2 regions of the Mesorhizobium sp. M7A.F.Ca.US.005.03.1.1 genome follow, and region 1 is predicted to be linked to the other one. Evidence: predicted binding sites of a transcription regulator. Region 1 holds the regulator's gene; the other holds the start of a gene.

Evidence for each region. The regulator LexA, encoded in region 1, represses DNA repair genes until DNA is damaged. The targets are predictions, from matches to a motif close to TGTTCNNNNTGTGTTCNG.
Region 2: EN990_RS20995 (ImuA family protein) is a predicted target of LexA. The motif match lies at 3,212-3,229, and genes of this name have one in related genera.

Annotation. Positions count from the first base shown of each region.
Region 1 is NZ_RZRO01000068.1:28,487-36,115, reverse strand. Features, by position in the region: gene EN990_RS24220 (ComEC/Rec2 family competence protein) at 94-2,556, shown strand; gene lexA (transcriptional repressor LexA) at 2,550-3,290, opposite strand; gene kynU (kynureninase) at 3,701-4,948, opposite strand; gene kynA (tryptophan 2,3-dioxygenase) at 5,026-5,862, opposite strand; gene EN990_RS24200 (AMP-binding protein) at 5,859-7,484, opposite strand.
Region 2 is NZ_RZRO01000052.1:27,826-35,454, reverse strand. Features, by position in the region: gene EN990_RS21020 (DUF982 domain-containing protein) at 143-625, opposite strand; gene EN990_RS35530 (hypothetical protein) at 949-1,116, shown strand; partial or broken gene EN990_RS36825 (hypothetical protein) at 1,113-1,365, opposite strand; gene EN990_RS21010 (hypothetical protein) at 1,369-1,629, opposite strand; gene EN990_RS21005 (hypothetical protein) at 1,630-1,827, opposite strand; gene EN990_RS21000 (hypothetical protein) at 2,017-2,697, opposite strand; gene EN990_RS20995 (ImuA family protein) at 3,260-4,024, shown strand; partial or broken gene EN990_RS20990 (DNA polymerase Y family protein) at 3,936-4,419, shown strand; gene EN990_RS20985 (HU family DNA-binding protein) at 4,731-5,012, opposite strand; gene EN990_RS20980 (DUF736 domain-containing protein) at 5,863-6,174, shown strand; gene EN990_RS20975 (MucR family transcriptional regulator) at 6,259-6,786, opposite strand; gene EN990_RS20970 (DUF932 domain-containing protein) at 7,204-7,629, shown strand, end outside.

The sequences.
Region 1 (7,629 bases):
GGAAACCATCTGAAGCGGGGTGCGGTCGCGCGGACTTTCGCGCTTTGCGCGTTCATGTAGCATAGGGTGTCGAGGGCGCAAGGGGCAGACCCGATGGCTGGACGAGGCTGGGGCTCGGATCAGGGCGAGGACGCTGCCATTGGCGTCAGCGAACGGTCCCTGTTTGCGCCTCTGCCAGCCTCATTGCCGCCGCCGTCGCCCCTCGTGCCGGATTCCGGCAAGCTGCCCTTGCAAACGGGTATCGCCGCCTCTGTTCCTGTTGCCGGAACCGGCAGGATCGTGCGCGTGCGCCGGCAGATCGGCCTGATATCACTGCCACGCCTGCGCCACAGCGTGAACATGGCGGCGAGCCTGGAACTCGACCGGGGCGTGGCCTTCCTGCTGGTGCCGGTCTGCCTTGCGATCGGAGCGATCGGCTATTTTTCGCTGACGGCTGAACCCGACTTTGCGAGACCTGTCGCGGTTGTCATCCTGACGGGGATCTGTGCGCTGGTCTCGCGCTCATGGCCAAAGACCCATCTGTGTTTCATGGCGGCACTTTTGTGCGCCCTAGGACTGCTTGCTGCCAAGGTCGAGACGTGGCGTGCGGGCACACAAATGTTGGGCTCGGAAATCTCGACGCAGGTGACCGGCCGCGTCGTCTCGCTCGACCGGATGGAAACTGGCCGTATCCGGCTGACCATCGACGTAACATCGACCGCAAGACCGAAACTGCGCTATGCGCCGGAACGGGTACGGCTTTCGGCACGCAAGATCCCGGCTGACGTGACCGCAGGCTCGCTCATCACTGGATATGCCAAGCTTTTGCCGCCGACCGGGCCGGTGCGACCGGACAGCTATGATTTCTCCTTCGACAGCTATTTTGCCGGCATTGGTGGCAGCGGATTCTTTCTCGGCAATCCAAAGCTTGTCGTCAGCGATGATGGCGACATGCCGCTGTCGGCCCGAATTTCCTCCAGCGTGGAAAATGCCCGTGAAGGCATCGCCGACCATATCAGGGCGAGCGTCGGCGGCGCCGAAGGCGAGATCGCCGCGGCGCTGATCGTCGGCGTGCGCGCCGGCATTCCCGACGACATCAATGAGGCGATGCGACGTACCGGCATCTACCACATCATCTCCATTTCGGGGCTGCATATGGCTCTGGTCGCCGGCACCATCATGGGGTTGCTGCGCGGCGCCTTCGCCTTGTTTCCCGATCTTTCCGCGCGTCGCCCGGTCAAGAAGTATGCCGCTGCCGCCGCACTGTTCTCGATCGCAGCCTACCTCGTCATCTCAGGTATCGTCGTCGCCGCCGAGCGCAGCTTCATCATGCTGGCAGTGATGCTGATTGCAGTTCTGTTCGATCGAGCAGCACTCACCATGCGCAATCTGGCGATCTCGGCGATCGCCGTCATCGTGGTGTCGCCGCATGAGGTGGTCGGCCCGAGTTTTCAGATGTCGTTCGCCGCGACCGCGGCTCTGGTCGGCGCTTATGCCGGCTGGGCGGATCACCGCGCGGGAAAAGCAAGACCGCCGCCGCCGAAGCGATCCTTGCCCGGGTTCCTGACACGAAAATTCCTGCTGGCGGCAATTGGTCTGGCCATGACCTCGATCATCGCCGGCAGCGCCACGACGCTGTTTGCCATCTGGCATTTTCAGCGTGTGTCGCCGCTCAGCCTGTTCGCCAATCTCGCGGTTATGCCGATCGTCACCGTCGTCATGTTCCTGGCCGTCGCCAGCGCGCTGCTGATGCCTTTCGGATTGGATTGGCCAGCTCTCTACCTGATGGGCAAGGGCCGGACGATGATGATCGCCATATCGGGCTGGATCTCCGAGCGTTCGCCTGTCGATGGGGTCGGGCTGATTTCGCAACAGTCGGTCCTGCTGGTGGCCATTGCCCTGGTCATCGCGACGATGGCGACGACATGGCTGCGGCTCGCGGCTCTGCCATTCGCGTTGGCAGGCTTGCTGACCGTCTCGGATACGCGCACGCCCGATGTGCTGATCTCGGAAGACGCCCGGCTGGTGGCGTTGCCGATCGGTGGCGGTGAGCTTGCCGTTAGCCGGCAACGGCCGAATGGATTCACCGTCGACAACTGGAAACGCGCGCTGACATCGGAAACCATCGTCGTTCCGGAAGTGTTCGACAACAGCGATGGGCAATTCGACGTCGCGGATGCCGTTGAGCTACCGCCGGGATCGCCGTTCTATTGCTCCTCAGGCGTTTGCGTGGCCAGGCACATGTCCGGTGCGATCATTGCCTATGTCGAGGACCGCAAGGACACCTGGAAAGCCTGCGGCTTCGCCGAGCTGATCGTCGTCAACGACGCCACCGCCTATGACGCCTGTCACAACCCGCTGGTTCTGGTCATCACCAAGCGGCAACTGGCTCGCAAAGGCAGTGCCGCGGTCTTCTTCGATCGCCAATCGGCGACCACGCCGGCGACGATCAGCTTCGCGGTGGACAGCCCATATCGGCCCTGGCACACGCAACGCAAATACTCTCGCGAGGCGAGGGGGCTGGCACCCTTCAAGAAACCCGAGAAGCCAGTGGTCAACCCACAGCCGTCTCAGTAGCGACGGATCAGGCCGACGAGCTTGCCTTGCACCTTGACCCTGTCCGGCCCGAAAATCCGTGTCTCATAGGCTGGATTGGCGGCTTCGAGGGCAATCGAGGCGCCCTTGCGGCGGAACCGCTTCAGCGTCGCTTCCTCTTCATCGACCAGCGCCACGATGATCTCGCCGGGGCTGGCCGTGTCGGCGTTACGGATGATAACGGTGTCGCCGTCGAAGATGCCGGCCTCGATCATCGAATCGCCCTTGACCTCCAGTGCATAGTGCGCGCCGCCCATGATCATGTCCGGCGGCACCGAAATCGAATGCGTCTGATGTTGGATGGCATCGATCGGCACGCCGGCGGCGATGCGACCCATGACCGGGATCGAAACGGCAGAGACCGCATCGTCGTCATTGCCGGGCGAAGGCATCCGCGAAGGCGCCGGCTTGATCTGCCGGCCAAGAGCACCACCCTGACCAAGACTGCCCTGGATGACGCTTGGCGAAAACTTCTTTGCCGCATTGAGGCCTGGCGCGATGGAGTCCGGCAGCCGCAGCACTTCCAGCGCGCGGGCCCGATTGGGCAGCCGGCGGATAAAGCCGCGCTCCTCAAGGGCCGTGATCAGCCGATGAATCCCGGATTTGGAGGCAAGGTCGAGCGCCTCCTTCATCTCGTCGAAGGATGGCGGAATGCCGCTCTCCTTCAGGCGTTCATGGATGAACATCAGCAGTTCATGTTGCTTGCGTGTCAGCATGGCGGCCCCCAGGTTCCCTGAAACCAGAATCGAAAAACAAACCCAGAACAAACACTATCTGTTCCAGTTGTGTTCTGCAACCGTTTAAAGTTTAATGAATTTGTTAAGGCTGCTGAAATTATTTGGCGCTTGCCAGCGGGTTACGATCGACGGGCGCCACCTTCGGCAATGCGCCTGCTCACATTGAAATTGTTATGGTTAATGACCTGTGGCTTATCCCCTACCAAAGCTTGGCATTATCTGTCGATCGACCTCGACAAGGAGCGATTGCAACCTTCGGGACGTTGGTTGGCCGTGAACGAAACGGAGCCAAAACGCCAACGTCAGTTGGGCATTTTGGCTGGAAATTCAGCTCTCCGTCATTTGCCAGGCAGTGAGGGCAGCGACGGCGGATCGCCGGGATCGGTGCGTCAGGTAACGGCTTCCTTGACGGCGAAACGCTGGTCCTTCCATGCACCCGTGCGCAGAATGTCTTCCAGAACCTCAACCGCCAGCCACACATCCTTGTAGCTGACATAGAGCGGCGTGAAGCCGAAACGGATGGTCGACGGTGCGCGGAAGTCACCGATCACCCCGCGCTCGATCAGCGCCCGCATGATTTGATAGCCATGGTCGTGAAGGAACGACACCTGGCTGCCGCGCCTGGTCGCGTCGCGGGTAGTCTCCAGCGCGAGACCGTAGGCGCCGCACTTGGCTTCGACGAGCTGGATGAACAGTTCTGTCTGCGCGACGCTCTTCTTTCGCAATGCCGCCATGTCGACGTCGCTCCAGATGGCAAGCGCGCCTTTGAGCGCCCGCATCGACAGGACCGGTTGCGTACCGCACAGAAAACGGCGGATGCCGGCGCCGGCAACATAACCCCGTTCGAAGGCAAAGGGCCGCGCATGGCCCCACCAGCCGCTGAGCGGCTGGCTGATATCGCCGTGGTGGCGCTGTGCGGCATAGATGAAGGCCGGCGCGCCCGGACCGCCGTTGAGGTACTTGTACGTGCAGCCGACAGCGAAATCGGCATTTGCCTGATCGAGCTCGACGGGCAGGGCGCCGGCGGTGTGGCAGAGATCCCAGACGATCAGCGCTCCGGCCGCATGAGCCCTGCGCGTCAGCGCCGCCATGTCGCGCAGTTCACCCGATTTGTAATTGACGTGGTTGACCAGCACCACCGCGACGTTTTCGTCGATTAGCTCTTCGATGGTCGGCGCGTCGACGCCCGCGAGGCGCAGCAGGACGCCATCCCGGGTCGAGGCCACGCCTTCGGCGATGTACAGGTCGGTGGGAAAACTGTCACCTTCGGCGACGATGGCTGACCGGCCGGGCCGCATCTCCATCGCTGCGTGCAGCACCTTGTAGATGTTGGTCGATGTCGTGTCGCAGACGACGGTCTGGCCGGCCGCGGCTCCTATCAGGCGTCCGAGCTGGTCACCGAGTTCGATCGGCATCTCGAACCATCCGGCCGTGTTCCAGGCTCGGATAAGATCTCGGGCCCATTCCTGCGTCGCCGCCTGCTGCAGCTCGCCGAAAACGGCATGAGATGCTGCCCCCAGTGAATTGCCGTCGAGATAGATCACCCCCTCCGGCAGAATGAAACGGTCGCGCATGGCCCGCAGCGGATCCGTGGCATCCATCGCTTCGACTGCGGCGAGATCAGGAATTCCACTCATGGTCAGTCCCCGGTTGTTCGCGAAGGGTTCCCGCCACAGAGCGTCCCTTCAGTGAGCCTGTTCTCATTTCGATGATGTCAGAGCCGGGTGCGGATCGTCCACAGCTCCGGAAACAGCACGACCTCGAGCATTTTCTTCAGATACGAAGCACCCGACGTGCCGCCGGTGCCGCGCTTCAGACCGATGATGCGCTCCACCGTGGTGACGTGGTTGAAGCGCCAGCGGCGGAAATAATCCTCGAAGTCGACCAGCTTCTCGGCCAGTTCGTAGAACATCCAGTAGCGCTGCGGATCGCGGTAGATAGTCTGCCAGGCGACCAGGACCTCTTCATTCTCGGTTCGCGTCTCACGCCAGTCCGTGCGCCTGGCATCGGCACCGATGTCGAATCCGTTGCGCGCCAAAAGCAGCAGCGCTTCGTCGTAGAGCGATGGCTCGGCCAGAATGGCTTCCAGCTTTCCGCTGAGGTCAGGCCGATGCTTGTGAGGGCCGAGCATGGCCAGGTTGCGGTTGCCGGCCATGAACTCGATGGCGCGATACTGCCAGGACTGAAAACCCGAGGACTGGCCGAGCGCGTCGCGAAACTCGGTATATTCGCTGGGCGTCATCGTCCGCAGCACATCCCAGGCATTGTTCAGCTGCTCGAAGATGCGCGCGACTCGCGACAGCATCTTGAAGCTCGGCTCGAGCCGGTCGGCGCGGATCGAGCGGATCGCGGCGCCAATCTCGTGCAAAGCGAGCTTCATCCACAGTTCCGAGGTCTGGTGCTGGATGATGAACAGCATCTCGTCATGCGCCGACGACAGCGGCGTCTGCGCCTCCAGCACTTTCTCCAGGTGCAGATAGTCGCTGTACGACATGCGCTCGTTGAACGACATCTGTGCGCCTTCGGACGCCGGATCGTAGGGCTCGCTCAATTGACTTTCTCCGTGCGCAGCCGGAAGCGCTGGATCTTGCCGGTCTGGGTCTTGGGCAAAGCAGCAATGAATTTCACCGATCGCGGGTATTTGTAGGGCGCGATCGTCGCCTTGACATGGTCCTGCAGGCGCTTGGTGGTCAATGCGTCAGGCGCCACGCCCTGCACCAGCACGACATGCGCCTCGACGATCTGGCCGCGCTCGGCGTCCTCGGCGCCGATCACCGCGCATTCGGCGACGTCGGGATGTGACAGAAGTGCGGCCTCGACCTCGGGGCCGGCAATGTTGTAGCCGGCGCTGACGATCATATCGTCGGAGCGCGCGGCGAAATGGAAGAAGCCGTCCTCGTCCTGCGTGAAGGTGTCGCCGGTGATGTTCCAGCCGTCGCGCACGTAGTCCTTCTGCCTGATATCGGCCATGTAGCGGCAGCCGGTCGGGCCGCGCACCGCCAGCCTGCCGGTCGCGCCGCGCGGTACTTCGCGCATCTCGTCGTCGACGATGCGCGCCTCGTAGCCGCCGACCGGCTTGCCGGTCGACGCGGGCTTCATGTCGCCAAAGCGGTTGGAGATGAAGATGTGCAGCATTTCGGTGGCGCCGATGCCGTCGAGGATCGGCTTGCCGGTCTTTTGCGTCCACTCTTCGAAAACCGGAGCGGGCAAGGTTTCGCCGGCTGAAACGGCAACCCGCAGCGAAGACAAATCGGCACCTTCATCCATGGCCTTCAGCATGGCGCGGTAGGCAGTCGGTGCGGTGAAGGAGATCGTGGCTTTGTAGGTCTCGATGATGTGGATCATGTTGGGTGGCGTCGCCTGCTCCAGCAGCGTCGCCGCCGCACCGAAGCGCAGGGGAAAGATAGCGAGCCCGCCAAGGCCGAAGGTGAAGGCCAGCGGCGGCGAGCCGACGAAGATGTCGTCCGGCGTCACCTCCAGGATTTCGCGGGCATAGGCGTCGGCGATGATCAGGAGGTCGCGGTGGAAATGCATCGTCGCCTTCGGCACGCCTGTCGTGCCCGAGGTGAAGCCGAGCAGCGCGACATCGTCGCAGCCGGTGTTGACGGCGGTGAATGTCACCGGCTTGTCGAGAGCGGCACGATCGAGCTCGGCATCATGGTTGGCGGTGCCGTCGAAGCCTATGACCTGTTTGAGGAAGGTGCTGTCCTTGGCGCAGGCGGTCATCTCGTCCATCAGCCTGGTGTCGCAGAGCGCGACGGTGATTTCCGCCTTGTCGACGATCTTGGCCAGTTCGCCGGCGCGCAGCATAGGCATGGTGTTGACGACCACGGCGCCGACCTTGGTGGCAGCCAGCCAGCAGGCGACCATGGCGGGGTTGTTGGCCGAGCGGATCAGCACCCGGTTGCCGGGCTCGACGCCATAATTCTCGACCAGCGCGTGGGCGAGCCTGTTCGTCCAGTCCGACAGTTCCTTATAGGTGCGGCGGCGGCCATTGCCGATCAGGGCTGTGCGGTCGCCGAGGCCCTTCTCGACCAGCCGGTCGGTAAGTTCGACACCGGCGTTGAGGCGTTCGGGATAGTCGAAGCCGTCGAGCAGTATATCGGGCCATTGCTCCGTCGGCGGCAGGTGATCGCGCGTGAACGTGTCGATATGCGCTGAAGGCCCAAGCATGTCGCCGCTCTCCCGTCTGCTGCCTGGCCAATGCGCAATGCGCCTTGGCTGGATGTGGTGGATCCTAAGGTCCTGCTCTGAGGAGGCTTCGTGCTGCCCATGGCGCCTGCTCGGAGATGCGCCCAGAAGGGGTGAACATCTGCAG
Region 2 (7,629 bases), on a different contig from region 1:
ACTTCTGGTTGTGGAAAAGGGTGCCCCCGGCTCCCCTGCCTGACCGGCGAGGTCCGGGGGTAGCAACTGCCAGAGGGTTTGGTGAGGCCGCAGGCGGAGCCGAGGCTCGGCGCGCTTGTGGGCGCGCGGGGCGGCGTCCCCTTCAATGCCGGGCTTTCAAAATTCTGGCCTCTCTTAGCAATGCTGCCCGATCGTCGCCAATCATGTGGAAAAGTTCGCGGGCCTGCTCCTCTGTGATACCGGTTTCGCGCGCCAGGAACCGGACCAGAAACTCCTCTTCCTCTTCTATCCGCGCGCGCTCTCGCCGCTTCTGCTCGCTGGGCGATGGGGGCGTGGTCTCGATGTCGGGATGAAGCTCCAGGTCGGCGTCCTCATCCTCGTCTTTCACCAGCAAGCCAGCTTCCCTGGCTGCCGCCAGGAAGGCGCGTCGGGCATTCTCAACTTCGTCCTTCGAGGTCAGGCGCCCGGTACAGGCTCGGAGCGCAGCGCGATATCGCGGACCATGCGCCTCGGGCCAGCGCTCCATCATGAAAACGGCGGCCTGGGACACACTGGCCAACCTCCGGAACTCGCCCGGCCCAGACGTCTCAACGATCAGGGGAACGTCAAAAAAGGCATCGTTCATGAACAGCCCCATTCAATGGGATGGCGAACGAAGGAAGCAGGAGTTGGTTCCGATGGTAGGCGACGCGCGCGCTGGGTCCGCCGCTCCTGTGAAGTTGCTGGACGGTCGCTGTTACAGACGTTCAGCGAGCTGACAGGAGGGCCAAACCCCATGGACCCCAAGAGGCTTGACCACAAGCTCGATTGCAAGGCGTGCGGGACAATCCAGATGGATATCCCGGACAACGCCAATGACAGTACCCCTGGCGGCATTTCGGAATAACAGTCGGGAACTGAATCGCGCGCCGATGCTTGAATCGCGTTTGAGTAACTCAGGGTGGCGTGATGCAAGACGATCGGGTCGTGCCTGAGTTCTGGGGGGAATATGCCGACGCTTGGTTGCCGGGCTTCGATGGTGTGTCCATCCAGGGTGCAGGCAAGGCCGCGCCGGTCGGCGACCAGATGGAAGCGGAGGTCGATGAAGCTGGAGTCAGCAAACTGCCGGCAGCCTAAAGTGGCTTGCCGGCGCGTACCATGGCACGCGCGATCGCGAGCTCGGCTTCCGTCCTGGCATTCTCTTTCTGGGTCATGTTGTCGGCGGCAATGAGCCGCTTCAGCGCCCGCAATGTCTCACCCCGGGTCCAGCCCCACTTCCAACATGCAATCGATGATTGCCTGAAAGCCGGGCTCCATGGCCTCCTGGCAGTCTAGCGCGCGGTCTGCGTAGTCATGGTCATCCAGGTACCTGGGCGGATCGATCATTCTTCACTCCATGTCCGGCACTTCGCCGTTGGTGAACAGTACTGTCGGTGGCCCATAGTCGCCAAGCGCCGGGTCGGCGTCGCGACTCCATGCTATGACACCAGCGTGGTTTGAAGCCAGCGCCTTTGCCCTGCGGATCGCGCGGTCCTCGCTTTGCTGGTCGGTCGGACCGCATGCAGTGAACAGGTCGCCATCCTCGCCTCGGTCGAACGCCACGACCACGATCAGCTTCGGCTTTTTCTGATCTGGCACATCGTCGGACACTCAGTGCGTCCTGCCGGAGCGGAGGTGCATCTCGATCTTATTGATTGCCTTGATGAGGACACCGACTGCCTGCAGATTGACGGCGAAGTCGAAGTTACCTCGCGCCGTTTCGAATATCAGAACGCCGACCTTGGTCTCGTCGTCGCTCATCATGCCCATTCCAATGCCGGTCGGCATATACGGTGGCTTTTCTGACATGGTCTCTCTCCTCGGATGCGGGCGGCCTCGTCGGCCGTTCGGCCATCTGGCCGTGCGACCTGGAATGGCCAAGCATGATCGGTAGGCGATCGCGGCCGTGTTTTGTCGTTCACCACTATTCGAAATGCATCGACTGCCCGCGCATCATTACCAGGGTCAGTGCGATTGCCGGATTTGCAGGTGGCTTCTTCATAAGCAAGGAGCCGTCGAAATCGCGCCACGCCGCCATGCGCAATTCGTCACCGTCATCGGCGGCTGCAGGGTCGAAAACGTGGGCATCGTAGGGATTCCGATCAATTTCAATCGTCCAGTCCTTGAGCGCCTTGCGGGCCATTTCTTCCACCTGGGCAAGGTCGCTGGTGAAGAAGGGATGCGGTCCCCATCTTCCGAAAGCGGCTCGATCCGATCCAGCGTTGGCCGCTCGGGCACCCAACCAAGAACGAAGGCAATATCGAAATCGATCTGGCGGTCCGGGCCAGCTGTGACCTCCAGTCGTTTGACGACGTCAGGATAGAGCTGTTTGCGCGCCGGCCACGTGTCCGGAAGCGCCTCGGCTTCCAATCTCGTTCGGGGAATGTTGATCAGTTCCATGATCTGATGGCGCGGAATTGTGTCCTCCGGCCAGCCCGCACAACATGCTTTCGTCGCGGCCTCGTCGGCTTCCATCCAGACTGTAGCGGCTCGGTCCTCGTCCTCGGTTGGCTGGTCGTCTTCCGGAAAGCCTTTGATATCCCACCCTTCCAACGCGAACAAACCTTCTGCACCTTGCAAGGCCGTTATGCCGGCTTGCGCGAAGACTGCTTCGGCTGCCGCGACACCGTGTGCCAGTTCTTCGGGCGTTGCACCTTCAATGTTCAAGCGAAGTTCCATGTTCGCCTCCTGTGCCAATCATGTCGACAGTGAACAAAATAAGAACATTGGAGTCAATAGGCTGTTGCCGACAGGAGAATAAGGTCGGTTTTTTCAACGCGATAACTCACTGGACAATGATCGGCGCATCATCCCGTTTCCAAGGCAACTGCTTCCATCGCCGATCAAGATGCGGACCGCCGCGGACGGGGACAGTCGGTCCCGCGTCCCGTCCTGCGGCCGGCGCTATGCTGACGCTCCTACGGCTGTCCTGTTAACCGCCCGCGGCGGGGGCGAATTTCCTCCGTCCTGCGCGCGACAATGTCCGCACTTGCGGACGCGCGCAGGACTGCGGTTTATGCGCCGTTTTTCCTTTAGGCGCCGGCAGTCGCCGGCGCGACGTCCAGCGCGGCATTGTGGCCTTCGACCGCATCGTCCTGTCGGCAAACGACTCTATCGGTGTCACCCGGCAGCGGTCGCGCCAAACATTTCTTCGCAGCGCCACCTCACCATGCCATTGACTCTTCATTAGGAAGAGAACAAATGAGGAACATACCATCAGCATTTCGCGTTCAGGGGACAGATGAGTGCATCGGCGCCAAACGCTGCTATTTCCGATCATCGAAATCGCATTGCGCGTCTCGAAGGCGGCAATACGCGCGAAAGAGTGGTGCTCCCCTTCGGCATTTCCTTTATCGACAGCCACCTGCCTGGGGGCGGTGTGGCACTTGGCGCGCTCCATGAAGTTGCCGGTGGTGGCAATGGAGCGCTCGATGGCGCCGCCGCGTCGCTTTTTGCGGCGGGCATTGCGGCCAGAACCCAAGGCAAGGTGCTGTGGTGCGTGACGCGCCAGGATCTGTTTGCGCCGGCAATCGCCCAGGTCGGACTTCACCCCGACCGGGTGATCTATGTCGAAGCCGGTGACGACAAATCCTTGCTCGCCTGCTTCGAAGAAGGTTTGCGGCATGTCGGGCTTGGGGCTGTGGTTGCCGAAGTTGCCCGGCTCTCGATGACGGCGTCGCGACGTTTACAGCTAGCATCGGAAGGCTCCGGCGCGATGGGCATCGCGATCCGCCGCTGGCGCCGCCAGACCGAAGCCGCCGATTTCGGGCAGCCGACGGCGTCTGTTACGCGCTGGCGGGTTTCTGTCTTGCCGTCGCGACCGCTTCCCGTGCCAGGCGTCGGCCGGGCACGATGGCAACTTGAATTGATCCGATCACGTGGAGGGGAAACGCTCGATATCGAAGTGGAGGCTTGTGATGCAAAGGGTCGACTCGCTCTTCCTTCCAAGCTGGTCGACCGACCGGCTCAGAAGGAAATTGGGCGACGTCTCGCCGCCACCGGATAGACCCTTGGTGCTGGTCGGGCAGCAAGGCAACCGTCGCTTGGTGGTAGCAACAGATCGCGCGGCTGTGGAAGCGGGCCTGCGGGTGGGAATGCCGGCGACGAAGGCACAGGCGCTCATTCAGGGGCTGGCGGTCATGGAGGCCGAACCCGATGCCGACGCGGAGGCATTGGAGCGTTTGGCCCTGTGGGCCTTGCGGCGCTACGCGCCGATTGTCGCCCCAGATCCTCCCGACGGATTGGTCATGGATACCACGGGCGCCGACCACCTTCATGGCGGCGAACAGTTAATGCTGGCCGATATGGTCGAACGTCTCAGCCAGGTCGGCTTCTCGGCGCGCGCAGCGATAGCGGATAGCTGGGGTGCTCTGGGGTGCTGCTCATGCGGTGGCGCGATACGTCAAGCGAACCGTCAGCGTGGTCGCCGTCAATGCAACCGTCGACGCCATTCGTCCTCTGCCCATCGCGGCACTGCGGTTGGCCGAGGGGGGCGAACCCTTCGATATCGCCGCCGAGTAAGCGCGACGGCCGGAGCCGCCGCGCGGTTCCGGCCAGTTTTCTGTTGGAGAATTTTCCGGCCGCGCCATTGGCGCGGCCGGGGACCTCGACCTAAGAACGGCAGCAATGAGAAGCTGATGATCTTGGAATAAGACACCATCGCCCAACAGGACAGCGCGTTACCATCAGACGAGATGTGTCGTCATAAATGGTCAGCCGTTCACCGAGTCCTTGAGAGCCTTTGCCGGCTGGAAGACGATCTTCTTAGATGCGGCGATCTTGATCGTGGCGCCAGTCGAGGGATTGCGGCCATCGCGCGCTGGTTTGTTCTGTACCTTGAACTTGCCGAAGCCATTGAGGCTGATTTCCTCGCCCTTGGCAGCGGCTTCCGCAATGCCCTTCAACACATCCTCGACCACGGATTTCGCTTGGGTTTTCGACAGGCCGTGCGCGTCTGCAAGGCGTTCGGCAATATCGATCGTGTTTACAGCCATCGTTTCCATCCCTTCTGAGTTGGTTCAACGACTGGCCTTATGGCACAGGCAATTCCACACTGTCATCGCGTCAAAGAACGGAATCCAGTGCAAACAAATGCTCGAGCCGGGAATTTCCACCACTCTTATCGCGAAAGTCACGCAGCGCATCTCGGTAGACGCCCGGCGTGGAAGCGACCCGTTCCCAGCAATGCCTCACCGTGCGTCAGGCGTGACCGCGGCGGGAACATTCGGCGATGAGGTGGAGGATCAGGTGTGACGCGGCTATGGTCCGCCTTCGATCTCAAATCAGACTTGCATCGAATCGACGTGAGAGAGGAAATCGTCACGGCATTTGGCGGCTTGGAAGCCGCTGCCCTCAACAATCAATGGTCGTCTTCGGAGACGCCCCGAACGCGACGACGATTCAGCCCAAAGATCAGGGAAATCGGACGTCTCTTCTTCACCGGTGGAGTAGGACCAACACCGCCTTGGCGAGTGAGGAAGCGTCTTTGACCGAAATAGAGAAGCGCAGCGGCGCAAGCGACAATGGTCGTGACTGATCTAGCCACTGTGGCGTTCCTTCCGCGTATTCTTTCCAAGCCACGCCCACGGCGTCCTCGAATGGATTGGGTCTGACCGAAGACCGCCTTCGCTGCGCTCAGTCTCGATCGTCTTCCCGCAACGACGTCGCTGCGTTTTCTTCCCCTGGTCGCTGCGCGTCCATTCCTCGCGATCCAAGAAAGCCTCGCGCCGCCGTCTTTCACTTCGTTCCAGCCCCTTCAGGGTGCGGACCGATCGTCTCCGGTCTCACGACCACCATCGAGGCCGCGATGGGCGCGGCCCGAGAAAAACAGAAGGAACTACCACAATGGCTACGATCGGCACTTTCTCCCGCACCGCGAAGGGCTTCTCCGGCTCGGTCAAGACTCTCAACCTCAACGTCAAGACGGTAACGTTCTCTCCGACCGATGGCGAAAATGAAAAGGGTCCGGACTTCCGCATCTTCGCCGGCGCCACCGAGTTCGGGGCGGCATGGAAGAAGACCTCGCGAGAAGGCCGCGACTACCACTCAGTCAAGCTCGACGATCCCAGCTTCCCCGCTCCGATCTATGCGAGCCTGGTCGAGACCGAGAACGAGGGCGATTTCTCGCTTATCTGGTCACGCCGCGCCGCCGAGTGATCCACAAAACACGAAGCCTCGCGGCAAGGCGGGGCTTCGTCATGTTCAGGTCCGCGATCTCTAAGCTCTGCCAGACGCGGTGTACTACGCTTTGGCTAGCGCCTTGCGCGGCTTCTTCACAGGCGACTTGATTGCGGCTGCGGCCGTCTTCGCTGTTGCCGCGCGAGCATCCCGCTTTGGCTTTTCCGCCGCGGCAGGAGGCGCAGCCGCCTTGCGCCCGAGCCCTGATGCCTTCGCCAGAGCCGAGCGGGTGGCCGCGTAGTTCGGTGCCACCATCGGGTAATCGGCAGGCAGGTTCCACTTCTGCCGGTATTGGTCAGGGGTCAGATTAAAATGCTGAAGATGCCGCTTCAGCGATTTGAATTTTTTTCCGTCTTCCAGACAGATGATGAAATCCGGCGTCACCGACTTCTTGATCGATACTGCCGGCTCCTGCTTGATCACAGGCTCTATCGCCGGCGTGCCGATGCCTTTCAGAGCGGCATGGATATCGCCGATAAGCTTCGGCAACTCGCCGACCGGCAATGGATTGTTCGACACATAGGCGGCGACGATGTCGGCCGCGATCGACACGGTATCCAGTTGGCCGTCTTTTTCGAGAGCAGTGGTCATATAATTTCCTCTTATTGTATCTTGTATCGGACGAATTGAGCGACGTTTGATTTCCCCGTCCCGCCAATGAGGCAAGTAGTACGTTTCTCTGTAAAATCCAAATCTCTTGCACAACATTATAAGAGTAAGCTTCGCTTTCATCGTTCTGATCGACTGCGGATACCCTTGTCGATCCGTTGGGAAGCGAGGAACTTCCCCTCGCTTCCCCGCCAGTGCCGCCTGTGCAGAGCAAGGCCGCAGGCTCGCAAAGCGGGCGATTGCAGCAACAGCGACCATCAATTTCCATCTGCTTCGCTCGACCGTGCACCCCGGCTCAGCGCGCCGGCATTGGCCCCCATCACTCCCGCGCGCTCTCGCGCCCCCGGAAGGCATGCCGGGGGACATGCCTTCGGCATTGACGGAAAAGGAGTGAGCACAATGAACATGACCACCATCATCGACGGCGAGAACAACAGTCAGCAGCAGGCGGTTTCCAGCGGCTTCCGCGTTGACGTCACGCGCGGCGAGAGGATCGGGCGGGTTTCCTCGGAATGGTTTTCGCGTCCCGATGACGAGCGCTATCTGAGCCTCACCGAGCTTTTTGATGCCGTGAAGCAGAGAGCGGACCGCGCTACCGCCCGCACCGTCGAGAGCCGCGCTGTTCGCGTGGAAGCTACCCGCGACAATGCAGAGCGGCTTTCGCTTATCGTCCCCGGACAGGAGCAACCAATTGCGCCCACGCATTGGAGTTTTGGCCAACTTTGCAGCCTTGTCAGCGCACCGGCGACCTACATGCGCCAGCTTCCCGCGCCGCTGGCAGGCATCAATTTACAGCACGGCCTTCTGAGCCATCGGGCGGAATTG